4 regions of the Dryocola mayonis genome follow, and region 1 is predicted to be linked to each of the others. Evidence: predicted binding sites of a transcription regulator. Region 1 holds the regulator's gene; each other region holds the start of a gene.
What was found. The regulator CRP, encoded in region 1, controls carbon source genes, mostly activating them, when cyclic AMP is high. The targets are predictions, from matches to a motif close to ATGTGANNNNNNTCACAT.
Positions count from the first base shown of each region.

Region 2: the regulator CRP is predicted to act here: its motif matches at 5,001-5,018, upstream of epd (erythrose-4-phosphate dehydrogenase).
Region 3: the regulator CRP is predicted to act here: its motif matches at 2,921-2,938, upstream of WLO32_RS18915 (YjcB family protein).
Region 4: the regulator CRP is predicted to act here: its motif matches at 5,094-5,111, upstream of uxuA (mannonate dehydratase).

Region 1 is NZ_CP150452.1:360,747-368,213, reverse strand. It holds gene WLO32_RS01640 (hydrolase) at 1-718, shown strand, start outside; gene WLO32_RS01635 (YheU family protein) at 720-938, shown strand; partial or broken gene WLO32_RS01630 (phosphoribulokinase) at 1,000-1,870, shown strand; gene WLO32_RS01625 (OsmC family protein) at 1,897-2,301, opposite strand; gene crp (cAMP-activated global transcriptional regulator CRP) at 2,617-3,249, shown strand; gene WLO32_RS01615 (YccS/YhfK family putative transporter) at 3,313-5,403, shown strand; gene argD (bifunctional acetylornithine/succinyldiaminopimelate transaminase) at 5,448-6,668, opposite strand; partial or broken gene pabA (aminodeoxychorismate synthase component 2) at 6,757-7,321, opposite strand; gene WLO32_RS01600 (putative adenosine monophosphate-protein transferase Fic) at 7,355-7,467, opposite strand, start outside.
Region 2 is NZ_CP150452.1:3,521,126-3,528,592, reverse strand. It holds gene speA (biosynthetic arginine decarboxylase) at 1-776, shown strand, start outside; gene speB (agmatinase) at 867-1,787, shown strand; partial or broken gene WLO32_RS17050 (M48 family metallopeptidase) at 1,874-2,633, opposite strand; partial or broken gene tkt (transketolase) at 2,916-4,908, shown strand; gene epd (erythrose-4-phosphate dehydrogenase) at 5,211-6,230, shown strand; gene pgk (phosphoglycerate kinase) at 6,279-7,442, shown strand.
Region 3 is NZ_CP150452.1:3,906,513-3,913,979, forward strand. It holds gene soxR (redox-sensitive transcriptional activator SoxR) at 66-521, opposite strand; gene soxS (superoxide response transcriptional regulator SoxS) at 608-931, shown strand; gene WLO32_RS18910 (EAL domain-containing protein) at 933-2,522, opposite strand; gene WLO32_RS18915 (YjcB family protein) at 3,075-3,356, shown strand; gene WLO32_RS18920 (substrate-binding domain-containing protein) at 3,361-3,951, opposite strand; gene WLO32_RS18925 (ABC transporter substrate-binding protein) at 4,075-5,121, opposite strand; gene ssb1 (single-stranded DNA-binding protein SSB1) at 5,290-5,832, opposite strand; partial or broken gene uvrA (excinuclease ABC subunit UvrA) at 6,058-7,467, shown strand, end outside.
Region 4 is NZ_CP150452.1:2,889,254-2,896,720, forward strand. It holds gene fruK (1-phosphofructokinase) at 1-94, opposite strand, end outside; gene fruB (fused PTS fructose transporter subunit IIA/HPr protein) at 91-1,224, opposite strand; gene setB (sugar efflux transporter SetB) at 1,572-2,753, shown strand; gene WLO32_RS13965 (YkgJ family cysteine cluster protein) at 2,750-3,004, opposite strand; gene yeiP (elongation factor P-like protein YeiP) at 3,177-3,758, shown strand; gene uxuA (mannonate dehydratase) at 3,798-4,991, opposite strand; partial or broken gene WLO32_RS13980 (mannitol dehydrogenase family protein) at 5,204-6,668, shown strand; gene WLO32_RS13985 (CobW family GTP-binding protein) at 6,796-7,467, shown strand, end outside.

The DNA.
Region 1 (7,467 bases):
TCGCGGCTGGCTGGGCGTGGTTATGCACTTCCGCGGCTGCAGCGGCGTGCCCAACCGCATGCAGCGCATCTACCATTCCGGCGAAACCGAGGACGGCACCTTTTTCCTTAACTGGCTGAACCAGCGCTATGGCGATGCGCCCACGGCGGCGGTCGGCTTCTCCCTCGGCGGCAACATGCTGGCCTGCCTGATGGCGAAACAGGGCGTGGACTGTACTTTAAAAGCGGGCGTTGTGGTCTCGGCCCCGCTGATGCTTGAGCAGTGCTGCTACCATATGGAACAGGGTTTCTCGCGTTTCTATCAGCGCTACCTGTTAAACCTGCTTAAAAAGAACGCCGCGCGGAAACTCAGAAGTTATCCCGGCACGCTTCCTGTCGATTTAAGACAGCTGAAAGGCGTGCGCCGCATCCGCGATTTTGACGATCTGATTACCTCGAAAATCCACGGCTTTGCCGACGCGCTGGACTACTACCGCCGGTGCAGCGCCATGCCTTTGCTGCCGGATATTGCTAAACCCACGCTCATTATCCATGCTAAAGACGATCCCTTTATGGATCACCATGTCATTCCTGATAAGGCATCGTTACCCACAAATATTGAATATCAACTCACCAGTCATGGCGGACACGTCGGCTTTGTCGGCGGCACGCTGCGTAAACCGGAAATGTGGCTTGAGCAGCGCATCCCCGACTGGCTGACGAGATATCTGGACCACTAAGATGATTATTCCCTGGCAGGATCTCGACGCGGAAACGCTCGACAATCTTATCGAATCCTTTGTGTTACGCGAGGGTACGGATTATGGTGAACAGGAACGCTCGCTGTCGCAGAAGGTCGCCGATGTGAAACGACAGCTGCAAAGCGGCGAAGCGGTTTTGGTCTGGTCAGAGCTTCATGAAACGGTGAATATTATGCCGCGCGGGCAGTTCCGCGGCTGACCCTTGTCATGGGGCGCGGTCTGTACTGCATAATTCTTACAATCCATGGAGTTGTTGCCCTATGTCAGCCAAACATCCGGTTATCGCCGTCACGGGATCCAGCGGTGCGGGAACCACCACCACAAGCCTTGCCTTTCGCAAGATTTTTCAGCAGCTGAACCTGCGCGCCGCGGAGGTCGAAGGGGACAGCTTCCACCGTTATACCCGTCCGGAAATGGATTTGGCTATCCGCAAAGCGCGCGACCTTGGCCGCCACATCAGCTATTTCGGCCCTGAGGCCAACGATTTCAGCCTGCTTGAGCAGACCTTTGCTGAATACGGGCGCAGCGGCCAGGGCAAATCCCGTAAATATCTCCATACGTATGATGAAGCCGTGCCCTGGAACCAGGTGCCGGGAACCTTTACGCCGTGGCAGCCTTTGCCAGAGCCGACGGACGTCCTCTTTTACGAAGGGCTGCACGGCGGCGTAGTCACCCCGCAGCACGACGTGGCGAACCACGTCGACCTTTTGGTAGGCGTGGTGCCCATCGTTAACCTTGAGTGGATCCAAAAGCTGGTGCGCGACACCAGCGAACGCGGCCCATTCCCGGGAAGCGGTGATGGACTCGGTCGTCAGATCGATGGATGACTACATCAACTACATCACCCCGCAGTTCTCGCGCACCCATATCAACTTCCAGCGCGTGCCAACGGTAGATACGTCTAACCCCTTTGCGGCGCGCGGCATTCCGTCGCTGGACGAAAGCTTCGTGGTTATTCACTTCCGCGGGCTGGATGACATTGATTTCCCATATCTGTTGGCCATGCTGCAGGGATCTTTCATTTCCCACATCAATACGTTGGTGGTGCCCGGCGGGAAAATGGGGCTGGCGATGGAGCTTATCATGACGCCGCTGGTGCAACGGCTGGCGGAAGGCAGAAAGGTCGTTTAGGGCGGCGCCCGCCGCCCTGAAGCGCGTTAAGCTTCGATCACTTCATAGCTGTGCGTGATGTTTGCGGCTTTCTCAAGCATCAGCGCTACCGAACAGTATTTCTCAGCGGAGAGATCCACCGCGCGGGACACGGCGTTGTCCTTCAGGTCTTTGCCGGTCACGATGAAATGCAGATTAATGTGCGTGAACAGGCGCGGGGCTTCTTCACGGCGCTCGGACGTCAGCTTCACTTCGCAATCCTTCACGTCGTGGCGGCCTTTTTGCAAAATGGACACCACGTCGATGGCGCTGCAGCCGCCGACCGACATCAGTACCATCTCCATCGGACTGGGCGCCTTATCGCCTGAATTGCCGTCCATCAGGATCTGGTGGCCCGAAGCCGATTCGCCCAGGAAAGTTAACCCCTCAACCCATTTAACTCGTGCCTGCATGTTGCTTACTCCTGTTGAAGAAATTTCCTTTCAGAGTACGCGGATGCGGTAAAACTGGCAACGGAAGGCGACCTGCATCATGCTGAAACGAGACAATAGGAGACACTTGTCAAAAGCTATGCTAAAACAATCCGGATGCAACATTTGATACATTGACGTGATAAATGTCTGCAGAGGACATCACTAATTACAGGCGGCAAGATTGACTTGCAGGCCATTTCCCCCGAGTGGGAAATATTCTAACGATTGCAACGCCGGGCAGGAGGTTTTGCATCCTGTCTTTGGTAGCCAGTTTATAACAGAGGATAACCGCGCATGGTGCTTGGCAAACCGCAAACAGACCCGACACTCGAATGGTTCTTGTCCCATTGCCACATTCATAAGTATCCATCAAAGAGCACGCTGATTCACCAGGGTGAAAAAGCAGAGACGCTGTACTACATCGTCAAAGGCTCCGTGGCAGTGCTGATTAAGGATGAAGAGGGTAAGGAAATGATCCTCTCCTACCTGAACCAGGGCGATTTTATCGGTGAATTAGGCCTGTTTGAAGAAGGCCAGGAGCGCAGCGCCTGGGTTCGTGCGAAAACCGCATGCGAAGTGGCCGAAATTTCCTATAAAAAGTTCCGTCAGCTTATCCAGGTTAATCCGGACATCCTGATGCGTCTGTCTTCCCAGATGGCGCGTCGCCTGCAGGTCACGTCAGAAAAAGTAGGCAACCTCGCCTTCCTCGACGTTACCGGCCGCATCGCTCAGACGCTGCTGAACCTGGCAAAACAGCCGGACGCTATGACCCACCCGGACGGCATGCAGATTAAAATCACCCGCCAGGAAATCGGTCAGATCGTCGGTTGCTCCCGCGAAACCGTAGGCCGCATCCTGAAAATGCTGGAAGATCAAAACCTGATTTCCGCTCACGGTAAAACGATCGTCGTTTACGGCACTCGTTAATTCCTGTTCACAAAATGGCGTGTCGCTTCGGTAACACGCCATTTTTGTCTCTACACTTCTGATATGTGGCGTCGACTGATCTACCATCCCGAAGTTAACTACGCACTGCGACAAACGCTGGTGCTGTGTCTTCCCGTGGCGGTAGGCCTGATTCTGGGCAATCTGCAGGCCGGGCTGATGTTCTCGTTAGTGCCCGCGTGCTGCAATATTGCCGGTCTGGATACGCCTCATAAACGCTTCTTCAAGCGGTTAATCATCGGCGGCGGCCTGTTCGCCATCAGCAGTCTGCTGATGCAGCTGATGCTGCTGTACACGCCCGTGCCGCTTCCGGTCATTCTTCTGGGTATGGCGCTGCTGCTGGGTGTCACCGCCGAAATCAGCGCGCTCCACGCCCGCCTGCTGCCCGCCTCGCTCATCGCCGCTATTTTTACCCTCAGCATGGCCGGGAATATGCCCATCTGGAAACCGATGCTGCTTTATGTTTGCGGCACCGTCTGGTACGGAGCGTTCAACTGGTTCTGGTTCTGGATGTGGCGCGAACAGCCGCTTCGTGAATCCTTAAGCCTGCTCTACCGCCAGCTTGCGGACTATTGCGAGGCCAAGTACGGCCTGCTGACCCAGCACACGGATCCTGAAAAAGCGCTGCCGCCTTTGCTGGCCCGCCAGCAAAAAGCCGTCGATCTGATCACCGTTTGTTACCAGCAGCTGCACATGCTGGCGGCGAATCAGCAGAACGGCTACAAGCGCCTGCTGCGCGCCTTCCAGGTGGCGCTCGATTTACAGGAGCACATCTCCGTTAGCCTGCATCAGCCGGAAGAGGTGCAAAAGCTCGTCGAGCAAAGCCACGCCGAGGCGGTGATACGCTGGAACGCGCAGACTATCGCGGCGCGTTTACGCGTGCTGGCCGACGATATCCTTTATCACCGCTACCCGAAGCGGTTTGTGATGGATAAACAAATCGAAGCGCTGGAAAAAATTGCCCGTCAGAACCCGGACAACCCGGTCGGGCAGTTCTGCCACTATCACTTCAGCCGCATCGCGCGCGTGCTGCGAACCCAGCGTCCTTTATATGTTCGCGACCTGATGGAGGACCGCCAGCGTCGTCTGCCGCTGTGGGCCGCCCTTAAAAGCTACCTGTCATTTAAATCCGCCGCGCTGCGTAACTCAGCGAGGCTCGGCGTCATGCTGACCGTGGCCAGCCTGCTCGGCGCCTCTTTGCATTTGCCCAAGCCCTACTGGATCCTGATGACCGTTATGTTCGTGACGCAAAACGGCTACGGCGCGACGAGGGTGCGTATTCTGCACCGTTCGGCCGGCACCATGGCCGGCCTTGCCATCGCGGGCATCGCCCTGCACTTCCACTTTCCGCAGTATATTGCGCTCACCGCGATGCTTATTATCACGCTGGTAAGCTATCTCTTTATCCGCAAAAGCTACGGCTGGGCGACCATTGGCTTTACCGTTACCGCCGTTTATACCCTGCAGCTGATCACCCTAAGCGCCGAGCAATACATTGTGCCCCGCCTGATAGATACCCTGCTCGGCTGCCTGATCGCCTTTGGCGGCATGGTCTGGCTGTGGCCACAGTGGCAAAGCGGCCTGCTGCGTCAGAACGCCCACGACGCGCTGGAAACCGATCAGGAAGCCATCCGTTTGATTTTAAGCAGCGATCCCAGGCCCACGCCGCTGGCCTGGCAGCGCATGCGGGTCAACCAGGCCCACAACGCGCTGTTTAACTCCTTAAACCAGGCGATGCAGGAGCCGGGCTTTAACTCGAATTATCTGGAAGATATGAAGCTGTGGGTAACGCACAGCCAGTTTATCGTTGAGCATGTCAACGCGATGACGACCCTTGCCCGCGAACACAATATGCTCACGCCGGAGCTGGCGCAGCGTTACCTGCAGGCGTGCGAAATCGCCCTGCAAAGATGCCAGCAGCGGCTTGAATATGACGGGCCCGGGGAGACGAAAGACGCGGTTATTCTGGATGCAGAAGCGCTGCCCACCGGGCCGTTAAGCACCATGGAGCAGCATTTACAGCGGGTGCTGGGGCATCTTAACACCATGCACACCATTTCTTCAGTGGCATGGCGTCAGCGCCCGCATCATGGGATCTGGCTAAACAGCAGCCTGCGGCGGCCGCAGGGAGGGTAAAAGCCATCCGCTAAACGCCGCATGACGCAGGCTTTATGGCCCGGCTAAGCCTTGGCGATCTTGCCGACGGCTTTCGCAAAGCGCCGCATGCCCTCTTCGATGTCCGCGTCATCCACAATCAACGATGGCGCGAAGCGCATCACGTCCGGGCCGGCATTCAGCACCATCACCCCTTCATCAGCGGCGGCGTACAGGAATTCACGGGCGCGGCCCTTATACTCCGGCTTCAGCTCTGTGCCGATCAGCAGCCCCATGCCGCGAATATCGCTGAACAGATTGAACTGCTCATCGATCTGCCGCAGATGCTTCACGAACAGCTGACGTTTTTGCGCAACGCCTCTTAGCACTTCCGGCGTGTTGATAATATCGAATGCGGCGCCGGCTACGGCGCAGGCCAGCGGATTGCCGCCGTAGGTTGAACCATGGGCGCCGACGTGGAAGGCGGAAGCAATTTCCTGGGTCGTCAGCATCACGCTTACCGGGAAACCGCCGCCGAGGGCTTTGGCGCTGGTGAGGATGTCCGGCGTCACGCCGTAGTGCATATAGGCGAAGAGTTCGCCGATACGTCCCATGCCGCACTGCACTTCATCGAACACCAGCAGCGCGTTGTGCTCATCGCACAGCTCGCGCAGCCCTTGCAGGAATTCAGGCGTTGCGGCGGTAACGCCGCCCTCGCCCTGAATCGGCTCCACGACAATCGCGCAGGTATGATCGTCGATGACGGCCTTTACCGCGTGCAGGTCGTTAAACGGAACGTGGATAATATCGGCAGGTTTCGGGCCGAAGCCGTCGGAATACTTCGGCTGTCCGCCAACCGAAACGGTAAACAGCGAGCGGCCGTGGAAAGCGTTATGGAAGGCGATAATTTTGGATTTGTACGGGCTATGGCGGGTAGAAGCGTAGTAGCGCGCAAGCTTAAAGGCAGTTTCGTTGGCTTCCGTACCTGAGTTCATAAACAGCACGCGCTCGGCAAAAGTTGCCTCAATCAGCTTACGGCCCAGACGCAGGGCGGGTTCGTTCGTAAAGACGTTGCTGGTGTGCCACAGCGTTTCGCCCTGGGTTTTCAGCGCCGCCACCAGCGCCGGATGGCAGTGGCCCAGCGCCGTAACCGCAATGCCCCCAGCAAAATCAACGTATTCTTTACCCTGCTGATCCCATACCCGGCTGCCCTTACCCTTTACCGGAATAAACTCGGCTGGTGCATAAACCGGCAGAATAACTTCATCAAAGGTCGCGCGGTTAATTGCTGATTGTTCAGTTGCCATTGATTCCCCATCCAGTTTTATACAGAAGAGATTCGTGAAAATATAATCACGAAATATGCATAAAAAATCATTAGCTGGCAATAAAAAATCACCGATTCAGGAAATTGGCCAGCAGCTGATGGCCCTGCTCGCTGAGGATGCTTTCAGGGTGGAACTGCACCCCTTCCAGATCCAGCGTACGGTGGCGGATGCCCATGATTTCGCCTTTGTCGGTCCAGGCGGCGATCTCAAAACCGTCTGGCAAAGTGGCGGGGTCGATAAGCAGCGAGTGGTAACGCGTCACGGTAAGAGGATTATTCAGGCCGCTGAATACGCCGCTGTCGTTGTGGGAAATAACAGAAGTTTTGCCGTGCATCACCTGGTCTGCGCGGATAATTGCAGCGCCAAACGCCTGGGCAATGGCCTGATGGCCGAGGCAAACCCCAAGGATCGGCAGCCGTCCTGCAAAATGCGCAATGGCGGCAAGCGAGATGCCGGCCTCGGTCGGCGTGCAGGGGGCCCGGAGAGATCACGAGTTTTGCAGGCGCCAGAGCGGCGATTTGCGCAAGCGTAATGTCATCGTTGCGCTTTACCACCACTTCGGCGCCGAGCTCGCAAAAATACTGATACAGATTCCAGGTGAAGGAATCGTAATTGTCGATAAGCAGTAACATGGCGGCTCCGGCAGAAAGAAGAACCGCGCTATTCTATTCGCTTTCCCTCGCCTCGCTCACCACTTTAGTAAAAATCGCCGTGAGCGGCTTAAGATCGCCCAGCGCCCCCGCCTGGTTCGCGGCTTGCCACGTATCCTGCTCGGCTT
Region 2 (7,467 bases), 1.1 Mb from region 1:
TGTGGGAAACCTGGCAGGAGATGCACGAGCCGGGCACGCGCCGTTCGCTGCGTGAATGGCTGCACGACAGCCAGATGGACCTGCACGATATTCACGTCGGCTACTCTTCCGGGACCTTTAGCCTGCAGGAGCGCGCGTGGGCCGAGCAGCTCTATCTGAACATGTGCCATGACGTGCAAAAGCAGCTCGATCCGAGCAACCGCGCGCACCGTCCGATTATCGACGAGCTGCAGGAGCGCATGGCGGACAAGATTTACGTTAACTTCTCCCTGTTCCAGTCGATGCCGGACGCCTGGGGTATTGACCAGCTGTTCCCGGTTCTGCCGCTGGAAGGGCTGAACCATGCGCCGGAGCGCAGGGCCGTGCTGCTGGATATTACCTGTGACTCCGACGGCGCAATCGATCATTACGTGGACGGCGACGGGATCGCAACCACCATGCCGATGCCGGAATACGACCCGGAGAACCCGCCGATGCTGGGCTTCTTTATGGTCGGCGCGTATCAGGAAATCCTCGGCAATATGCACAACCTGTTCGGCGATACCGAAGCGGTTGACGTGTTCGTCTTCCCCGACGGCAGCGTGGAGGTTGAGCTGTCCGACGAAGGCGATACCGTGGCGGATATGCTGGAGTACGTTCAGCTGGATCCGAAAAAACTGCTGACGCAGTTCCGCGATCAGGTGAAACAGACCGATCTGGATGCCGCTTTGCAGCAGCAGTTCCTCGAAGAGTTCGAGGCCGGGCTATACGGTTATACGTATTTAGAAGACGAGTAACGCTTAACGTTTCCCTCTTCATGAAAGAAGAGGGGAGTAACCGCATCCGTTTTTGCCTTTAACATAAATTTATTACCGAGAGGTCAGATAATGAGCACCTTAGGCCATCAGTACGATAATTCCCTGGTATCCAACGCCTTTGGTTTTTTGCGTTTACCGCTGAACTTCCAGCCGTACGACAGCGACGCCGACTGGGTGATCACCGGCGTTCCTTTTGATGCGGCCACTTCCGGTCGCGCCGGCGGCCGTCATGGTCCCGCAGCTATCCGCCAGGTTTCCACTAACCTTGCCTGGGAAGGCAACCGCTTCCCGTGGGACTTCGACATGCGTCAACGTTTGAACGTCGTGGACTGCGGCGACCTGGTTTACGCTTTCGGCGACGCGCGCGACATGAGCGAGCGTCTGCAGGCGCACGCTGAAAAACTGCTGGCCGCGGGCAAGCGTATGCTCTCCTTCGGCGGCGATCACTTCGTGACCCTGCCGCTGCTGCGCGCGCACGCCAGGCACTTTGGCAAAATGGCGCTGGTGCATTTCGATGCGCACACCGACACCTACGCCAACGGCTGCGAGTTCGACCATGGCACCATGTTCTACACCGCGCCGCTTGAAGGCCTCATCGATCCGAACCATTCCGTACAGATCGGTATCCGCACCGAGTTCGACAAAGACAATGGTTTCACCGTGCTGGACGCAGGCCAGGTTAACGATCGCAGCGTTGACGACATTCTGGCGCAGGTTAAGCAGATCGTCGGCGATATGCCGGTTTATCTGACTTTTGATATCGACTGCCTGGATCCTGCTTTCGCGCCGGGTACCGGCACGCCGGTTATCGGCGGCCTGACCTCGGATCGCGCCATCAAGCTGGTTCGCGGCCTGAAGGATCTGAACATCGTCGGCATGGATCTGGTTGAGGTGGCTCCGGCCTATGACCAGTCTGAAATCACCGCCCTGGCGGGCGCTACGCTGGCGCTGGAAATGCTCTACATCCAGGCGGCGAAAAAAGGCGAGTAATCTTTTGGGCGGGCGGCGAGTCGCGCCTGGGTTATAAAGCGCTAAAAAATAAGGTGGAAGGGCGAAATCGCCCTCCACCTTTTTGCTTATTTCAGGCCGTCTGCCGCCATGCGATCGCGGATATGCTGGGCACGTTCGGCGGAAGCAGGGTGGTCGTCAAGCATTGAGCTCTGGCGGCCTTCTTCCTGTTTCGCCAGCTTCTCGAAGCTGGTGGCAAGCCCGATCGGATTGATGCCGCGCTTTCTTAACAGGTCATAAGAGTAGTCATCGGCTTCAGATTCCTGGCGCTGGGAGAACTGCGCGTTCACCAGTTTTTCGCCTAAATCACCCAGCTGCGATTGCGACAGGCTGCCAATCACCCCGCCTGCCGACGCGGCGGCAACGCGCGCGGCGTTAGCGCCCAGCGCAACCTGCATCCCTTTCTTAACGTGGCCCGAGCGCGACGTGGCCCATTTCGTGGCCGATAACCGCTTCCACTTCGTTATCGTTCATCATGTCCATCAGGCCGCTGTAGACGCGGATACAGCCGTTCGCCATTGCGAAGGCGTTAATGTCTTTTGTGACATACACCTTGTAGTTCACCGGCAGGCCGTTGATGTTGTTGCCCAGCGCGCCGGCGATCTTCGTCAGCCGCTGTGCGTATTCGCTGTTAGCCGGGGCGATAGTGGCCTTGCTGTCCAGCTCGGCGCAGGATTTATCGCTCAGATCTTTCACCTGCGCGTCGCTTAGGGTATAGGCCTGGAAAGCTTCGGCGCCGGAGGTCAATAAACCGTTGGAGTCCATGTTTTGGCAGCCGCTCAGCGCGGTGGCGAGCGTCAGGCTCAGTAAAATAGGGCGCATCTTCATGGCCAGTCTTCCTTTATTAGTTTCAACAGCCCAGGGGCAAACTCCACGCCAGAAATGGCGGTGGGTAAAGCTCAGTATAAATAAGTTAGCGAAGCGCGCGCAGCAACTTGCGCAACATGCGAACGCTTCCCGGATATTTCTTACAGGGACAAAAGGATGCTCCATGTACATGACCCACGGCTTGCGGTACATTGTTGGCACTTTTTCGGGCGTAGCCCATAACGCTTAGTAGTCAAGTCGTAAAACAAGGCGTGACCTTCAACCATCCGATCTGGAGTGAAAATGTCCTCTCGTAAAGAGCTTGCCAATGCTATTCGTGCGCTCAGCATGGACGCAGTACAGAAAGCCAAATCCGGTCACCCGGGCGCCCCTATGGGCATGGCCGATATTGCCGAAGTCCTGTGGCGTGATTTCCTGAACCATAACCCGCAGAACCCGGCCTGGGCCGATCGCGACCGTTTCGTGCTGTCTAACGGCCACGGCTCCATGCTGATCTACAGCCTGCTGCACCTCTCCGGTTATGACCTGCCGATTGAAGAATTGAAGAACTTCCGTCAGCTGCATTCCAAAACCCCGGGCCACCCGGAAGTGGGCTACACCGCCGGCGTGGAAACCACCACCGGCCCGCTGGGCCAGGGCGTTGCGAATGCGGTAGGTATGGCGATTGCTGAGCGTACTATGGCGGCGCAGTTCAACCGTCCTGGACACGACATCGTTGACCACTTCACCTACGTATTTATGGGTGACGGCTGCATGATGGAAGGCATCTCCCACGAAGTCTGCTCGCTGGCCGGCACTTTGGGCCTGGGCAAACTGGTTGCGTTCTACGATGATAACGGCATCTCCATCGACGGCCACGTTGAAGGCTGGTTCACCGACGATACCGCGAAACGCTTTGAAGCCTACGGCTGGCACGTGGTGCGCGGCGTGGACGGTCACGATGCGGACGCAATCAAACGCGCCGTTGAAGAGGCTAAAGCGGTTACCGACAAACCTTCCCTGCTGATGTGCAAAACCATCATCGGTTTCGGTTCGCCAAACAAAGCGGGCACGCATGATTCCCACGGCGCGCCTCTGGGCGACGCAGAAATCGCACTGACCCGCGAGCAGCTGGGCTGGAAACACGCGCCATTCGAAATCCCGTCTGAGATCTACGCTCAGTGGGATGCAAAAGAAGCAGGCCAGGCGAAAGAAGCGGCCTGGAACGAGAAGTTCGCGGCCTACGCGAAAGCCTTCCCGCAAGAAGCTGCTGAATTTACCCGCCGTATGAAAGGCGACATGCCTGCTGATTTCGCAGCTAAAGCGCAAGAGTTCATCAAGAACCTGCAGGCCAATCCGGCGAAAATCGCCAGCCGTAAAGCTTCCCAGAACGCTATCGAAGCCTTCGGTCACCTGCTGCCGGAATTCCTCGGCGGCTCCGCTGACCTCGCGCCAAGCAACCTGACTATCTGGTCCGGTTCTAAAGCTATCAACGAAGACCAGGCCGGCAACTACATCCATTACGGCGTGCGTGAATTCGGTATGACGGCGATTGCCAACGGTATCGCGCTGCACGGCGGCTTCCTGCCGTACACCTCCACCTTCCTGATGTTCGTGGAATATGCCCGCAACGCGGTGCGTATGGCGGCCCTCATGAAGCAGCGCCAGGTGATGGTCTACACCCACGACTCTATCGGTCTGGGCGAAGACGGCCCGACCCACCAGCCGGTTGAGCAGCTTGCCGCCCTGCGCGTAACGCCGAACATGAGCACATGGCGCCCTTGCGACCAGGTTGAATCTGCGGTTGCCTGGAAATACGCGGTAGAACGTCACGACGGCCCCGACCGCGCTGATCTTCTCCCGTCAGAACCTGGCGCAGCAGGATCGTACCGAACAGCAGCTGGCGGATATCGCCCGCGGCGCGTACATCCTGAAAGACTGCGCAGGCCAGCCTGAGCTGATCCTGATCGCCACCGGTTCCGAAGTTGAGCTGGCAGTAGCGGCATGGGATCGGTTGTCTGCTGAAGGCGTCAAAGCGCGCGTGGTTTCCATGCCGTCTACCGACGCCTTCGACAAGCAGGACGCAGCCTACCGCGAAGCGGTTCTGCCGAAAGCGGTTGCCGCGCGTGTTGCTATCGAAGCCAGCATCGCTGACTACTGGTATAAATACGTCGGCCTGAACGGCGCGGTTGTGGGCATGACCACCTTCGGTGAGTCCGCTCCGGCAGAGCTGCTGTTCGAAGAGTTTGGCTTCACCGTTGAGAACGTGGTGAAACAGGCGAAAGCCGTACTGTAAGTCGTTTCCAGACAACGGGTCGCTCCGGCGGCCCGTTTTTTTGCCCATTATTCATCCCCGCGCCCATTTCAGCCCTATTTATTCCAATAAAAATGTGACCTGCGTCAGAAGAATGACCGCCTGTCCCGGGCCAATGTTCCTTTTATTCCGCGTTTCGCTTACCATAGCTGAAGCGTTTCAGTCGATTAAATGTTCGACAAATAAGCAATCAATTGCAGTTTCGTGAGCGCGAGGATTCCCCTCAGACTGTTGCTGGATTACTCTGTCAGCCACTTAGTTTCAGGGATTCTGGCAGGAGAGATATGACCGTACGCATCGCAATTAATGGCTTCGGTCGCATTGGGCGCAACGTGGTACGTGCTTTGTACGAATCCGGGCGCCGTGCGGAAATTACCGTAGTAGCAATCAATGAACTGGCTGATGCTGCGGGAATGGCGCACCTGTTGAAATACGACACCAGTCACGGGCGCTTTGCCTGGGACGTCCGCCAGGAACGCGATCTGCTGTGGGTCGGCGACGATACTATCCGCCTGCTGCACGAGCCGACCATCGCCGCGCTGCCCTGGCGCGAGCTGGGCGTAGACGTCGTGCTGGACTGCACCGGCGTATTTGGCTCGCGCGCAGACGGCGAAGCCCACCTGGCGGCGGGCGCCAGAAAGGTTCTCTTCTCCCATCCCGGCGGCAACGATCTTGACGCCACCGTGGTTTTCGGCGTCAATCACCACGAAGTCATGGCCGAACACCGCATCGTCTCCAATGCTTCCTGCACCACAAACTGCATTATTCCGATTATCAAACTGCTCGACGACGCATTTGGCATTGAGTGGGGCACCGTGACCACCATTCACTCTGCGATGCACGATCAGCAGGTTATCGACGCTTATCATCCCGACCTCCGGCGCACCCGCGCCGCCAGTCAATCGATCATTCCGGTCGATACGCGCCTGGCTGCGGGTATTACGCGCGTTTTCCCGAAATTTAATGACCGTTTTGAGGCTATTGCGGTCCGCGTGCCCACGATAAACGTCACCGCCATCGATTTGAGCGTAACGGTGAGGGATGCAGTAAAAGCTAGTGAAGTCAACCTGTTGCTGCAAAAAGCGGCACAGGATTCATTTCATGGTATAGTTGACTATACGGAATTACCGTTGGTCTCGACTGATTTTAACCACGATCCGCACAGTGCCATCGTCGACGGCACGCAAACCCGGGTCAGTGGGCAACATCTGATTAAAACTCTAGTCTGGTGTGATAACGAATGGGGCTTTGCTAACCGAATGCTCGACACGACGTTAGTGATGGCCGCAAGTGGTTTCAGGTAGGGCGCATAAGCGTTCGCAAAACTTTAAGAATCAACGAGAGGATTCACCATGTCTGTAATTAAGATGACCGATCTGGATCTGGCTGGTAAGCGCGTTCTGATCCGTGCGGATTTGAACGTACCGGTTAAAGAAGGGAAAGTGACATCTGACGCACGTATCCGTGCATCTCTGCCGACCATCGAGCTGGCTCTGAAACAGGGCGCGAAAGTGATGGTTACTTCTCACCTGGGTCGTCCGACCGAAGGCGAGTACAACGAAGAATTCTCTCTGCTGCCGGTTGTTAACTACCTGAAAGACAAACTGTCTGCTCCGGTTCGTCTGGCGAAAGATTACCTGGACGGCGTTGAAGTGGCCGCCGGTGAACTGGTTGTTCTGGAAAACGTTCGCTTTAACAAAGGCGAGAAGAAAGACGACGAAACCCTGTCTAAGAAATACGCCGCGCTGTGCGACGTATTCGTTATGGATGCTTTCGGTACCGCTCACCGCGCGCAGGCTTCTACTCACGGCGTAGGCAAATTCGCCGATATCGCCTGTGCAGGCCCGCTGCTGGCCGAAGAGCTCGACGCGCTGGGTAAAGCGCTGAAAGAACCAGCTCGTCCGATGGTGGCTATCGTTGGCGGTTCTAAAGTTTCCACCAAGCTGACCGTGCTGGACTCCCTGTCCAAAATCGCTGACCAGCTGATCGTAGGTGGCGGTATCGCTAACACCTTCGTTGCCGCCCAGGGCCACAACGTTGGTAAATCCCTGTACGAAGCGGATCTGGTTGATGAAGCAAAACGCCTGCTGACGACCTGCGATATCCCTGTGCCGACCGACGTGCGCGTAGCGACCGAGTTCTCTGAAACCGCAACCGCTACTCTGAAGTCTGTTAACGACATTAAAGATGAAGAGCAGATCCTGGATTTGGGCGACGTTTCCGCACAGAAACTGGCTGAAATCCTGAAAAATGCGAAAACCATTCTGTGGAACGGTCCGGTCGGCGTGTTCGAATTCCCGAACTTCCGCAAGGGTACTGAAATCGTGGCTAACGCCATCGCTGACAGCGAAGCCTTCTCCATCGCCGGCGGTGGCGATACCCTGGCCGCTATCGACCTGTTCGGCATTTCCGACAAAATCTCCTACATCTCTACTGGCGGCGGCGCGTTCCTCGAATTCGTGGAAGGCAAAGTTCTGCCAGCGGTAGCAATGCTCGAAGAGCGCGCTAAGAAGTAATGATTACGGGCAGGGGATCCTGCCC
Region 3 (7,467 bases), 720 kb from region 1:
CGGGATAGAGCGAAAGACAAAGACCGGGAACAAACTAAAGCGCCGAAGTCGGGCGCTTTAGTTTTTTAGTCTTCCAGCAGGCGGGCGCCGGTACCCTCTTCGCCCAGCTTATCGCCAGGGTTGCGCAAAGGACAGTCCGCCCTGGACAGACAGCCGCAGCCGATACAGCCGTCCAGCTCATCTCTTAACGCCGTCAGCGTATGGATGCGCCGGTCGAGCTCCTCGCGCCAGAGCGACGAAAGCTTCTGCCAGTCGTTTTTATTGATGGAGTGCCCGTTCGGCAGCACGCCAAACGCATCGCCGATGGTCGCCAGCGGAATGCCGATACGCTGGGCGATCTTGATGATGGCCACCGTTCGCAACACGTCACGCGTATAGCGCCGCTGATTGCCGCTGTTGCGCGTACTTTTTATTAAGCCCTTACTCTCATAAAAATGCAGCGCGGAAACCGCCACGCCGCTGCGTTTCGCCACCTCGCCCGGCGACAGTAAGGATTTAAAGCGGGGTGATTTCTTTTCCAAAATGCTCTTTACCTCAAGTTAACTTGAGGAATTATACTCCCGGGCAACAAAACCTGCTAATCGAATACTTTGATTGAGGACGGCCCATGGCACACCAGGACATCATTTATACGCTGACTGAATGGATTGATGAGCACATCGACCAGCCGCTTAACATCGACGTGGTGGCGAAAAAGTCTGGTTATTCAAAATGGTATCTGCAGCGAATGTTCCGTACTGTCATGCGCCAGACGCTGGGCGAGTACATTCGCCAGCGCCGCCTGCTGCTGGCGGCTAGAGAGCTGCGTTCAACCCAGCGTCCGATCTTTGATATCGCGATGGATTACGGCTACGTGTCGCAACAGACGTTTTCCCGCGTGTTCCGTCGCGAGTTTGACCGCACGCCCACCGACTACCGTCATCACGCCTGAGCTAACCGGCAAAGGCGACGTCGTTGCCGCTGCCTGGCCGATACAGCCAGGCGATAAACTCCTGCGGCGGTAACGCCCTGGCGAAGTACCAGCCCTGACAGTACTGTACGCCGCGCGCCTGAAGCCAGGCGACCTGCTCGCGCGTCTCCACGCCTTCGGCGATGGTTTTAAGATTCAGACTGTGCGCCATATCAATAATATGTTCGGCGATAAGATAACTGGCCCGGTCGCTGGTGAGGTTGTCGATAAAGGATTTATCTATTTTCAGGATATCGACGTTGAGAAATTGCAGATTGTGCAAATTCGCATAGCCGGTGCCGAAGTCATCAATGGCGATTTCAAAACCGGCCTGGCGGAACGCCTGAATAACAGGACGGGTTTTCGGGACGTCAATAAAACCTCTTTCCGTTACCTCAAGCTTTATTTGCCCGGCGCTGACGCCGTATTTTTTTATTTGTTCCGAAAGCATCGTCACCAGTCGGGGACAGTGGAAATCCGCTGCGGAAAAATTAATGGAAATATAAAGTTCGGGATGATCCGCAAGAAATTCGCCAAAATCATTAAACACGGCGTTAATCACATAGTCGGAGATTTTTTGCATCAGGCCTTCGGCTTCGGCCAGAGGAATAAACGTGCCGGGGCTAATCGACTGCCCGTTATAATTGACCCAGCGCAAGAGCGCTTCGGCCCCTACGCACCTTCCGTTTTGCATATCGATAATCGGCTGGTAATGCAGTTTTAGCTGGTTGTCCTCAATTGCGCGCAGCAGCATGCGCCGTGGCGAATTAAACTGCCGGCGGCTTCGCGACCACATCAGCAGTATTATGGCGCTGCAGATCATCCCTAAAGGCACGGTGAGCGTCAGCTGGTGGTACCACTCTTTATTAAAACGCTCCCCGGAAGTGGAAACGATCACCGCAATTGGCCTGTGCGATGATTTTTCTACCGTATAAACCCGCCCCGCGTCGGTGAAATAGTTATCGTCGTTTAAAATAAAATGGTGCAGCCGTTTAATATCGACCCGTTCGCTTAAAGAGAAAAATTGTTTGGTGACAGTATCATATACGCCATAGATCAGGCTCGGGTCGCTTGACATCACGTCGGCGTAGGTGCGTGGATTGACCACCACGATAAAATCGCCGCGCTGCATATACGTCATTTTATGACCGCTATAAAAAGGCGTATCCAGATAATAGAATATTGAGATGGCCGGCCTGCGCGTGTAATTAGCCGGCGGGGCAATAAAGGGCACGGAAGGTTTATAAACGGTAGAGCATATAAATGCATTTCCATGCGCGTAAATCAGATCTTCGACATACAGTTTGCTGCGCGCGATATCCTGTAATTTCTGCATATGTTGCGTACTACAGATCGGTCCGCTATAGCGCTGCGCTTCATCCTGGGCCGCCTCAACGTGCTGGATGACGATTTCCGTTTTCGCTATCACTAATTGCGCAAAGGAACGCAGATGATGCTGCGTTTCGCTGGCGGCCCGGTCGTGGGCAAAGTATACCGCCAGCATGACGGGCAAACACACCGTCAGCATAAAGCCCAGGGCGCGTAAAGCACGTAAATAAATCCGTTTTGTCATGGTCGTCACATGTCCCTGCTATTACCGCCCGTTGTCGTTTAACTGGAACAAACCTGCAAGCCGTCGATTACGTTGCATGAATAATCATGCATTAGCAATAGTCTTTTTTTACTTAGAGATAAAACGCAGGTGAAAATAAGAAATGGCGATATATAAAACAGGTATTCCTGATGCAATATTGAGTCGCGCAAACCGGGTTATGTTTATTATCTTAATTTAAATAGCAGAGAATAATTCGTTAAGTGAAATCACTATACTTATAAACAGGCGGGATAGTTAAGCCTGAAAAATACAAGGATTTTGCGGCAGCAAGCATGGCCTGTGCCCTGATGAACGAACCTCTTTTGATGGGAAAGTGCGCAAAAAACGCGCCGCGCATCTGGCGATTAAAAGAACAAATGTGATAGACTTCACACACTTTATGCAACAGCGTTATCTTTTACATTTTTGCAAAAACTTATCGCCCTGACGGTTTCCGCACGTCCTTTTCTGCGCCTGCCTTTGTGCTTAACCGTTACGCCTGATAAGTTTACCTTAAGAGGATCGGTTTTCATGACGACAATCACTACCGGCGTGTTGCTGATGCGCTGGCCGTTAGCCAGTGCGGTTCTGATGTTCCTTGCCAGCACGCTAAATATTCAGTTTCGTAAATCTGACTACGCGTTTTTGGCCGTGGTGAGCAGCGGGCTGGGGATCGCCGCCGCGCTGTGGTTTGCTACCGGCCTGTTAGGCCTCACGCTGGCGGATTTTCCCGTCATGTGGGCCTCGTTTAAAGACGTGATGGTGGAAATCATGAGCCATACGCCGCCAGAATGGCCGATGGTGATGACCTGAGTTGTTAAGCTTCAAACCCCGCATCCACTAAAAACCGCTGCGTGTCCGTCCTGAGCAGGAAATCAGCCAGCGGTTTTGCCTCGCAGCGGCACTGCGCAAGGGCATAGACCGACCGGATATTGTAATCGAGCGGAATATCCACCACCGCGACATCGGACCGCTCGCGCAGCGCAGACGCATAGCTTCGATAGCCGATAAATATATCCGCCAGCCCGCTGCGAATTAACCACGCGCTCGCCAGCTCGCCTTCAGGCACCTTCTGGCTTAACGGGCCGCCGACCAACGGCTTAGCGCGCCTTCGCAGCTTTATGCCCGCCCCGGGATGAAGCTGTTCAATACGATCGAAAAGCTGCCAGGTGTAATCGCCGGACGGGTCGCTGCCCGGCGTGGACGTAGCCAGCCTCAGGTCGTCGCGGCAGAGCATCTCCAGCCAGCTTGCCCGCTCGTCAAACTGCGATTGCCTCACCGTCAGGCAAAGGCGATTGCCCGCGAAAGGATGCACTTCCTGTGCGATTCCGGCCCGCTGCAGCGTAAGCGGATGCGCCATATTTGCGGAAGCGAACAAATCGCACGCTTCGCCCTCTTCGATTCGCAAACGCAGCAGGCCCCGCCGGGCCGAACTGCGTTTGCGTCCTGATGCCTGATTCCGCCGTAAAGCGCGTCATCAGCGGCGTCCAGACAAGACGCAGGCTTCCTGCCGCCATCACCTTTAACATCGCTAGTTCACGCCCTGGTAATCGGTGCGGTAAAAACGGTGATACCAGTCGTCCGCCATTTTCTGCATATCGATATCGCGGAATTTTTCAGGATAGAGCTTTTTCGCCATCCACAGCTCGCCGATACCCATGGCTTCCGGCATCGGATAGCCCCAGGCCTTAGCGTATTCCGGCATCAGGTAGATCCGATGATTTTTCACCGCGTCAATCACCTGCCATTGAGGACCGTTGTTAATCTCAGCCACCACTTTTGGGTAGCGATCCTGCACGAAAATCACCTGCGGATTCCAGGCAATGACCTGCTCCATGGCCACCTCTTTAAAACCCTGGATTGTCGAGGCGGCGACGTTGAGCGCGCCGGCATGGGACATCATCAGTCCCGTGTACTTTCCGGATCCATAGGTCGTCATTTCAGGGTTCGCCATGTAAGCGCGTACTCGCTTACTTTCCGGAATCCCCTGCAGACGCTCGGCGACCAGCTGGCGGTTGGCAAAGGTGGCGTCCAGCAGCGCTTTGGCTTCTTTCTGCTTGTTGACCACCTCGCCGATAAGCGTGATGCCCTCTTTTAGCCCGAGGTTATAAGCCTGCTCTTCATCGGCCATCGCAGGGTTTAGCTTAGCCTTCTGGCCCGCGTCGTCATGACGCAGAGAAATCGCTATTACCGGCAGCCCAAGCTTGCTGATGCTGTCGATCATCTCCTGCGGCGCGTAGTTGGTCACAAACACCACCTGCGGATGCAGGGCCACCAGGCTTTCCGTATTCACGTGGGTCAAATCGCCGAGCATGGCTTTATGCTCTAACTCCGGCGCAAGGCGGACGTATCCGTCGCCAAGCTGCTGTTTCCAGTTGGCAAGAATGCCGACGATTTTATCCGAGGCGTTCATCTGCACCAGGAGGTTAAGGGTTTGGTGCTGCAGCACGACAACGCGGTCAACCTGGTCGGGAATGGTGACCTGGCGTCCTAACTGGTCGGTAACAACGCGGTTGGCGAGAGCGGCGAGCGGGGAAATAAGGAGTAATGCGCCAATAAGCAGGCGACGAGAAAGCATGTTCAAAATAGTTTCCTTCTTACGTTGTATAAACAAATATACAGCGATGAAGGTTAACAGCCCAGGATTTTTAAGGAGTAGTGAAGGGGTAGATAAACAAAAACCCCCGCCGCTTGCGCGACGGGGGTTTTGCGGATTTAAGCGACGAACGCTTTATACTAAACGCAATCAGAACGGGATATCGTCGTCAAAATCCATCGGCGGTTCGTTGTTAGAGGGCGCCGGAGCGCTCGGCTGCTGCGGACGAGACTGCGCGCCGCCGCTGAACTGGTTGCCGCCCTGCGGCTGCTGAGGCTGGCCCCAGCCGCCCTGCTGCTGGCCGCCGTTGCCGCCGCCCGCCGGTGCGCCTGCGCCGCCGCCCGCGCGGCCGCCCAGCATCTGCATGGTGCCGCCCACGTTCACCACGACTTCGGTGGTGTATTTTTCAACGCCAGCCTGGTCGGTCCATTTGCGCGTCTGCAATGCGCCTTCGATATAAACCTGGGAACCTTTACGCAGGTATTCACCCGCCACTTCCGCCAGTTTGCCGAACAGCACAACGCGGTGCCATTCGGTTTTCTCTTTGGTTTCGCCGGTTTGCTTATCGCGCCAGGACTCTGACGTGGCCAGGGTAATGTTGGCGACAGCGCCACCATTTGGCATGTAGCGTACTTCCGGGTCCTGACCCAGATTCCCGACGAGAATCACCTTGTTTACGCCTCTGCTGGCCATGATCGTGTCTCCTGAAACGTTTTATGAATAGTGTAAACCCTCGATTCTACCACGCCACCCCTAATGTTTATAGCTGCGGGATGGATTCCAGAATGTCGGCGCTTTATACATTATCGCATTAAAACACTGGATATCCATTCAGGTTTTATTGTGTCATAATTAGCCGTTTATGATCGCCGGTGGCATCATGCGGCCGGGCAAAAGCGTTTAATCCGGGAAAGGTGAATGGATAAGATCGAAGTTCGGGGCGCCCGCACCCACAATCTCAAGAATATCAATCTCGTAATCCCCCGCGACAAACTCATTGTCGTGACCGGGCTTTCGGGTTCAGGCAAATCCTCACTGGCTTTCGACACCTTATACGCTGAGGGTCAACGTCGTTACGTTGAGTCCCTCTCCGCCTATGCGCGTCAGTTCCTGTCGTTGATGGAAAAGCCGGACGTTGACCATATCGAAGGGCTGTCGCCTGCGATTTCTATCGAACAGAAATCCACGTCGCACAACCCGCGTTCGACCGTCGGCACCATTACGGAAATCCACGACTACCTGCGCCTGCTGTATGCGCGCGTGGGCGAACCGCGCTGCCCGGACCACAATGTTCCGCTCGCGGCGCAGACCGTCAGCCAGATGGTGGATAACGTGCTGGCCCAGCCGGAGGGCCGCCGCCTGATGCTGCTGGCGCCCATTATCAAAGACCGCAAGGGCGAACACGCCAAAACGCTGGAAAACCTCGCAAGCCAGGGGTATATCCGCGCCCGTATCGACGGAGAGGTGTGCGATCTTTCCGATCCGCCAAAGCTTGAGCTGCAGAAAAAACACACCATCGAGGTGGTCGTAGACCGCTTTAAAGTGCGCGAAGATATCGGCCAGCGCCTGGCGGAATCTTTTGAAACCGCCCTTGAGCTGTCCGGCGGCTCCGCGGTGGTTGCCGATATGGACGACGAAAAGGCCGAAGAGCTGCTGTTCTCGGCGAACTTCGCCTGCCCGATTTGCGGCTACAGCATGCGCGAATTAGAACCGCGCCTGTTCTCGTTCAACAACCCGGCCGGGGCATGTCCAACCTGCGACGGCCTGGGCGTGCAGCAGTATTTCGATCCGGATCGCGTGGTGCAAAATGACGAGCTGTCGCTGGCCGGCGGCGCCATCCGCGGCTGGGATCGCCGTAACTTCTACTACTTCACCATGCTGCGCTCCCTTGCGGAGCACTATAAATTCGACGTGGAAACGCCGTGGAATGCGCTGAGCGCGTCGGTGAAAAACGTCGTGCTAAACGGTTCCGGCAAAGAGACCATCGAATTCAAATACATGAACGATCGCGGCGACACCTCCGTGCGCCGTCATCCGTTCGAAGGCGTGCTGCACAACATGGAACGCCGCTACAAAGAGACGGAGTCTTCCGCGGTGCGCGAAGAGCTGGCGAAATTCATCAGCAACCGTCCGTGCGCCAGCTGTGAAGGCACCCGCCTGCGCCGCGAAGCGCGCCATGTGTATGTGGAAAACACCCCGCTGCCGTCCATCTCCGATATGAGCATCGGCCACGCGATGGAGTTCTTCCAGAACATGAAGCTGAGCGGCCCAGCGCGCGCAAATCGCGGAAAAAGTGCTTAAAGAGATTGGCGATCGCCTGAAATTCCT
Region 4 (7,467 bases), 1.7 Mb from region 1:
GCACCAGGTTTACTTCGCCGCGTTCAATTTCCGCGGTGTAACCAACAAGATCGTAAGCCGGGTTAAGGGTGATGGTAGCTACGCGTCTGGTCATGCTGCCCCCTCGCCCAGACCGGCGGCGATAGCTTCGCCAATCGCCTGCAGCGCCTGCTGCGCGTCATCGCCCTGCGCGGTAAAGCGCAGGCGGTGGCCTTTTTTCACGCCCAGCGCAACCACTTTCATCAGGCTGCGCCCGTTGGCCGGCTTGCCGGAACCATCGAGGTTTGTCACGGTTATCTCACTGGTAAATTGTTTAATGGTGTTCACCAGAACGGTGCCCGGGCGCGCGTGCAGACCGTGCTCGTTGCGGATGGTGAACTCTTCGGTCAGCAGGTTTTCAGCCGTAGCCGTATCGCTGGTCAGCAGCGTCAGCAAAGTCGGCGCATCCGCGTTCAGCAGGTTTTCAGCTTTATTGCTTATCAGCATGTCGCTCAGGCGGTTAAGCAGCTGCAGCGGCTGGTCGTCGACCACGGCCACGGTCATCAGCAGGGCGACCGGCTTGCCTTCGGCTTCAAACGTATGGGTCGGACGGCTGATGGCCACGGCGCTCGCAAGGTTGCCCTCGGTGCTGTCGTTAAGCCAGATTCCCTGGCCGAGATACAGCGGCTTGCTGGACACCACCTGGCTTACGAAGGAAGCGTCGGCGGCGCCGGCCTGCCGGATACGGCCTGCGTTTAACGCCTGCAGGGTCATCAGATCGTCCGCGTTGACGTCCAGCGTAAGAAGCGAGTTATCAAACAGCAGCGCCGGGCTTTGCTTTTCGCCCATCAGCAGCGCGCGCAGCTCTTCGGCGGTGGTTGCCGTTTTTAACTGCCCGGCCACCGCATCGTCGCTCAGCACGTGCGTCAGCTGACGCAGCAGGCCAAGGTGTTCGTCGGAGCTGGCCGCAATGCCGATGGCGACGTAGGCTTTCTGCCCTTCGGCCCATTCAACGCCCTGCGGAAACTGATAAACCTGAACGCCGGTTTTTAACACCAGATCCCGGGTATCGGTGGTGCCGTGTGGAATGGCGATGCCGTTGCCAAGATAGGTTGCGGTTTGCCGCTCGCGGGCCAGCATCCCGTCCACATAGCCTTCGCTTACGTTACCCGCCTGCGTGAGCGCCGCGGCAACCTGACGGATGGCCTCTTCTTTATTCCCGGCGCTCTGCCCCGGGTGGATATCCTGCACAGATAACTGAAACATGGTTCCTCTCCTGCTGAATTGAAACGATTCAGCTTGCGTGAGAAAAAAAGCGTCACTCCACTCAGGCTTTAAACGAAGACGACGCTGAAACGTTTCAAGGAGTGTGTGTTTTTCCCGAAAATCAGGCAAGTTTTGTTGTCATTTCGTTGCCAAATTTTTGAGGTTCCGCACATTCCTTGCTAATCGAAACGGCAAAGCTGAACGCCGTTAAGGCAAAATCCGGCGGGTTAAGGCATGAAATCAGAACGCCGTTTTAGCTTTTTGTATCGCTTTTGATTTGAACGGCTGTTTATTTTGTGACGAGGCGCGTAAACTCCGCGCGTTCCCTTTTAACCGATCCCAAGCCCATGCAAAACACCCCTGTTGCCGCCGCCCGTAAGCCTCTCGATCTGACCTCTTCCGCCTTCTTGATTGTAGCTTTTTTAACCGGCATTGCCGGCGCCCTGCAAACGCCGACGCTGAGCCTGTTTTTAACCGAGGAGGTGCACGTTCGTCCGGCGATGGTGGGCTTCTTCTTTACCGGCAGCGCGGTAATCGGCATTCTGGTCAGCCAGTTTCTGGCCGGGCGTTCGGATCGTAAAGGCGACCGCAAGTCGCTGATCTTCGTCTGCTGCCTGCTCGGCGCACTGGCCTGCGTGCTGTTTGCCTGGAACCGGAACTACTTTATCCTGCTGTTTGTCGGGGTGTTTCTGAGCAGTTTTGGCTCGACCGCCAACCCGCAGATGTTCGCCCTTGCCCGCGAGCACGCTGACCGCACCGGGCGCGAAGCCGTGATGTTCAGCTCTATTTTGCGCGCTCAGGTGTCGCTTGCCTGGGTTATCGGCCCGCCAATCGCCTATGCGCTGGCGCTGGGTTTCGGCTTCACCGCCATGTATCTCAGCGCGGCCTTTGCGTTTGTGGTTTGTAGCCTGATGGTGTGGCTGTTTCTGCCCTCCATGCGCAAAGAGCCGCTGGCTACGGCCGGCCGGCTTGAAGCCCCGCGCCGCAACCGCCGCGATGCGCTGCTGCTGTTTGTCGCCTGCACCATGATGTGGGGCTGCAACAGCCTGTACATCATCAATATGCCGCTTTACATCATTAATGAACTGCATCTGCCGGAGAAGCTGGCGGGGGTGATGATGGGGACGGCCGCCGGTCTGGAAATCCCTACCATGCTGATTGCGGGCTATTACGCCAAACGCTTCGGTAAGCGCCTGCTGATGCGTATTGCGGCCGTCGCGGGCCTGCTGTTTTACGTCGGCATGCTGACCCTGCACAATGAAATCATGCTGCTTGCTTTACAGCTGCTGAACGCTATTTTTATCGGCATTCTGGCGGGCATCGGCATGCTTTATTTTCAGGATTTGATGCCGGGCCAGGCGGGAGCCGCCACCACGCTTTACACCAATACCACGCGCGTGGGCTGGATTATCGCCGGTTCTTTGGCGGGCGTGGCTGCTGAAATCTGGAACTACCACAGCGTATTTTTTATCGCGCTGGGCATGATAGCCGTTACGGCCTATTGCATGGCGCGTATTAAAGACGTTTAAGGCGCGGTATCCGCTTCGAGTTTAATCAGATATATCATCGCCTGATCCCGATTTGTGAAGCACATCTCGCGGCTGGCCTGCAGGCTCGCGCAGACTTTCGGGCGTAGCGGCGAGAAGAATATTTTGCAGCGCATATCTGCGGCCAGCTGAACGCAAGGGGTGTTTGCCGGCTTGCCGTTGGGCATGCCGGGTATCGGGCTTGAAATAGAAGGCGCGGTGCAGCAGGCTCCGCAATCAGGACGGCAGTCCATCAGCATTACTCCGGTGGGCTGGCTTGTGGGCGGACTGTATCAGTACCACGCGGGCTTTACTATGCTCATTTATACTTTGTCGCACAGACGATGAAATCCGCTTGCCTGAAATGCACCTCGCGAGTAATTTGTCGCAATATTTTCGCCCCTCAATTTTTTACAGGAAACATCGATGGCAAGAGCTAACGAAGTCAAAAAAGGCATGGTACTGAACTACAACGGCAAGTTGCTGATTGTAAAAGATATCGACATTCAGTCGCCGAGCGCGCGCGGCGCGGCAACCCTTTATAAAATGCGTTTTTCCGACGTCCGCACCGGACAGAAGGTGGAAGAGCGTTTTAAAGGCGACGACATCGTCGATACCATTACCCTGACCCGTCGTTTCGTTGATTTCTCCTATATCGATGGCAACGAATACGTATTTATGGATAAAGAAGATTACACCCCGTACATCTTCACCAAAGATCAGATTGAAGAAGAGCTGCAGTTCATCCCGGAAGGCGGCATGCCGGACATGCAGGTGCTGACCTGGGACGGCCAGCTGCTGGCGCTGGAACTGCCGCAAACCGTGGATCTGGAAATTGTTGAAACGGCGCCGGGCATTAAAGGCGCTTCCGCAAGCTCCCGCACCAAGCCCGCCACCCTTTCCACCGGCCTTGTGATTCAGGTGCCGGAATACATGGTGACCGGCGAGAAGATCCGCATCCATATCGCTGAGAAGCGCTCGATGGGCCCGCGCGGACTAAGAAAATAAAAAACCCGCCGCGGCGGGTTTTTTTATGGCGGCTGAAAACTACTTCAGCAAATCCGGGAACATCGTCTGCTTCAACGCCAGCTCCACGCCGCGCACTTCCGCCAGCCCTTTCAGGCGGCCAATCGCCGAGTAGCCGGGGTTCGTTTTCTTGTGCAGATCGTCAAGCATCTGGTGGCCGTGATCCGGGCGCATCGGAATAGGACGCAAGTCGCCGCTGTTTTTACGGCGCTGCTCTTCGGTAAGAATCGCCTTCACCACCGACACCATATCCACATCGCCCTGCAGATGCGCACCTTCATGGAAGGTTTTCGGGTTTTCTTCGCGGCAGGTAGCGCGCAGATGGGTAAAGTGAATGCGATCGCCGAAGGTTTCAATCATGCGCACCAGATCGTTGTCCGCGCGCACGCCGTAGGAGCCGGTGCACATGGTGAAGCCGTTATGGATGCTGTCGACCGTCTCCTTCAGCCACTGCATGTCTTCAATGGTCGAGACAATGCGCGGCAGGCCGAGGATCGGACGCGGCGGATCGTCCGGGTGCACGGCCAGGCGTACGCCGACCTCTTCCGCTACCGCAACAATCGCGCGCAGGAAGTAGGCCATGTTTTCACGCAGCTGCGCTTTGTCGATGCCGTCATACTCCGCCAGGCGAGCGCGGAACCGATCGAGCGTATAGCCCTCTTCCGCACCCGGTAAGCCGGCGATGATATTGCGGGTCAGCTTCTCTTTTTCCGCCCCGGACATGTTATGGAAGTAGTCCAGCGCCTGGCGCCGCTCTTCTTCGCTGTAGTCCGCCTGCGCGCCGGGACGTTGCAGGATATGCAGCTCGAAGGCGGCAAAGGCGATCTGGTCAAAACGCAGGGCTTTTGAGCCGTCCGGCAGTTCATATTCCAGGTCGGTGCGGGTCCAGTCGAGGATCGGCATGAAGTTGTAGCAGACGGTGTCGATGCCGCATGCGGCCAGGTTGCGAATGCTCTGCTGATAGTTGGCGATATGCCGGTCGTAGTCGCCGGTATGGGTTTTAATCTCTTCGTGTACCGGAATGCTCTCTACCACTGACCAGGTCAGCCCTTTCGCCGCGAGCTCGGCCTGGCGCTGTTTGATTTCAGCTACCGGCCAGACCTCGCCGTTTGGAATGTGGTGCAAAGCGGTGACGACGCCGGTTGCGCCCGCCTGGCGCACATCATCCAGCGATACCGGGTCTTTCGGTCCATACCAACGCCAGGTTTGTTCCATTACCAGTTCCTCATTGAATAAGTTGTCATACCAATTCTACAATATTGCTTTGACGACTACCATACCACAAAGCCGGCAACGATCCATTTTACCCGCGAAATTGGTTGATCCAGCTCACATTAAAACGATAAAGCCAGCACACCAATTCAATTTGCTGTCATATAACTTTAGACTAGGCATGTTACTAATTCGTTAATCAGGATTTGCATTTTATGAACACCATCGCTTCAGTCAGCCTGCCGGCCAGTATTCAGCAGCCGCGTTACGACCGTAGCGCGTTAAAGACGCGCATCGTGCATTTTGGCTTTGGCGCCTTTCACCGCGCCCACCAGGCGCTGCTGACCGACCGCGTGCTTAACGCGCTGGGCGGCGACTGGGGCATCTGCGAAATCAGCCTGTTTAGCGGCGATAAGCTGATGAGCGCCCTGCGCGCCCAGGATCATCTGTATACCGTGCTGGAAAAAGGGCCTGCGGGTAATCAGGCTATTATTGTCGGCGCCGTGAAGGAGTGCCTGAACGCGAAGCTCGACGGGCTGGAGGCCATTATCGAAAAGTTTTGCGAGCCGCAGGTGGCCATTGTTTCGCTGACGGTGACCGAAAAGGGTTACTGCATCGACCCGGCGACGGGCAGGCTGGATACCAGTAACGAGCGCATCGTTCACGATCTGCAAAATCCGGGCGCGCCCCATTCGGCGCCGGGAATTCTGGTTGAAGCGTTAAACCGCCGCCGCGAGCGCGGCCCTGCGTCCTTTTACCGTGCTTTCGTGCGATAACATTCCTGATAACGGTCACGTCGTGCGCAATGCCATTATCGGCATGGCGGAAAAACGCAGCCAGCAGCTGGCCGACTGGATAGGCGAGCAGGTGACTTTTCCGGGCACCATGGTCGATCGTATCGTGCCCGCCGCCACGCCGGAATCCTTGCAGGAAATCACCGATACCCTGGGCGTTGAAGATCCGTGCGCTATCTCCGGTGAACCCTTTATTCAGTGGGTTATCGAAGACAATTTCGTCGCTGGCCGCCCGCGGTGGGAAGAAGCCGGCGTTGAGATGGTCGACGACGTGATGCCGTGGGAGCAGATGAAGCTGCGCATGCTTAACGGCAGCCACTCTTTCCTCGCCTGGCTGGGCTATCTCGCCGGCTATCAGCACATTAATGAATGCATGGCGGATGAGAGTTTCTACCGCGCGGCGCATCGGCTAATGATGCAGGAACAGGCGCCGACACTGCGCGTGACGGGTGTCGATCTGCAACAATACGCAAACAATCTTTTAGCGCGCTTTAGCAACCCCGCGTTGCAGCACCGTACCTGGCAAATCGCGATGGACGGCAGCCAGAAACTGCCGCAGCGCATGCTGGAAAGCGTGCGCTGGCACCTGCAGCAGGGAGATGAATGGCCTTGCCTGGCGCTGGGCATCGCGGGCTGGATGCGCTATGTCAGCGGGGTTGACGATGCCGGAAACGCCATCGACGTCCGCGATCCGCTGGCGCAAAAAATTAAAGGGCTGGTGGATAACGCCTCGGAAAAAGAGCGGGTTGCCGCCCTGCTGAGCCTGACTGAAATCTTCGGCAGCGATCTGCCTGCCGATGAGCGTTTCGTCAGCCGCGTTGGCGCCGCATGGGATGAGCTGTGCAGCAAAGGCGCCCGCCGGAGCGTTGCCGACCTCATCGGATAATTGACAATCCATGCCCTTAACAGGCTGCCGTTAAATAACGTCTCCTGTTAAGGCTTCATTTTTTTCCAAATGTTGTTCAGGATAGCGATAATTATCATCAGCGCGATTGCTATTATCCGGAGCGACAGTGACCAAAACCAACCTGATTACCGGCTTCCTCGGCAGCGGAAAAACCACCACCATTTTGCATCTTCTTGCCAGTAAACCCCGCGACGAAAAGTGGGCGGTGCTGGTTAATGAGTTTGGCGAAGTCGGCATTGACGGCGCTTTGCTGGCCGACAGCGGCGCGCTGCTCAAGGAGATCCCCGGTGGCTGTATGTGCTGCGTAAACGGACTGCCGATGCAGGTTGGGTTAAATACCCTGCTGCGCCAGGCAAAGCCGGACCGCCTGCTTATTGAACCCACCGGGCTTGGCCACCCGAAGCAAATCCTCGACATGCTTACCGCGGACGTTTACCAGCCCTGGATCGACCTTAAGGCTACGCTCTGCCTGCTCGACGCTCGCCAGCTGCTTGATGAGCGCGCCGTTAACAATGACAATTTCCGCGATCAGCTTGCCGCCGCCGATATCGTTATCGCCAATAAGAGCGATCGCGCTAATGACCAAAGCCGTCAGGCTCTGGCCGACTGGCAGCAGGCGCACGCCAGCGGGCGGGAAGTGGTGCTGACGCAAAAAGGGGAGATTGATATCAGCCTGTTAGACAGGCCTCGCCAGAACCTGCGCGAACTGCCGGCCAGCGCCGAACATAGCCATACTCACGCCGCTAACCGCGGGCTTGCCGCATTAAGCCTGCCGGGC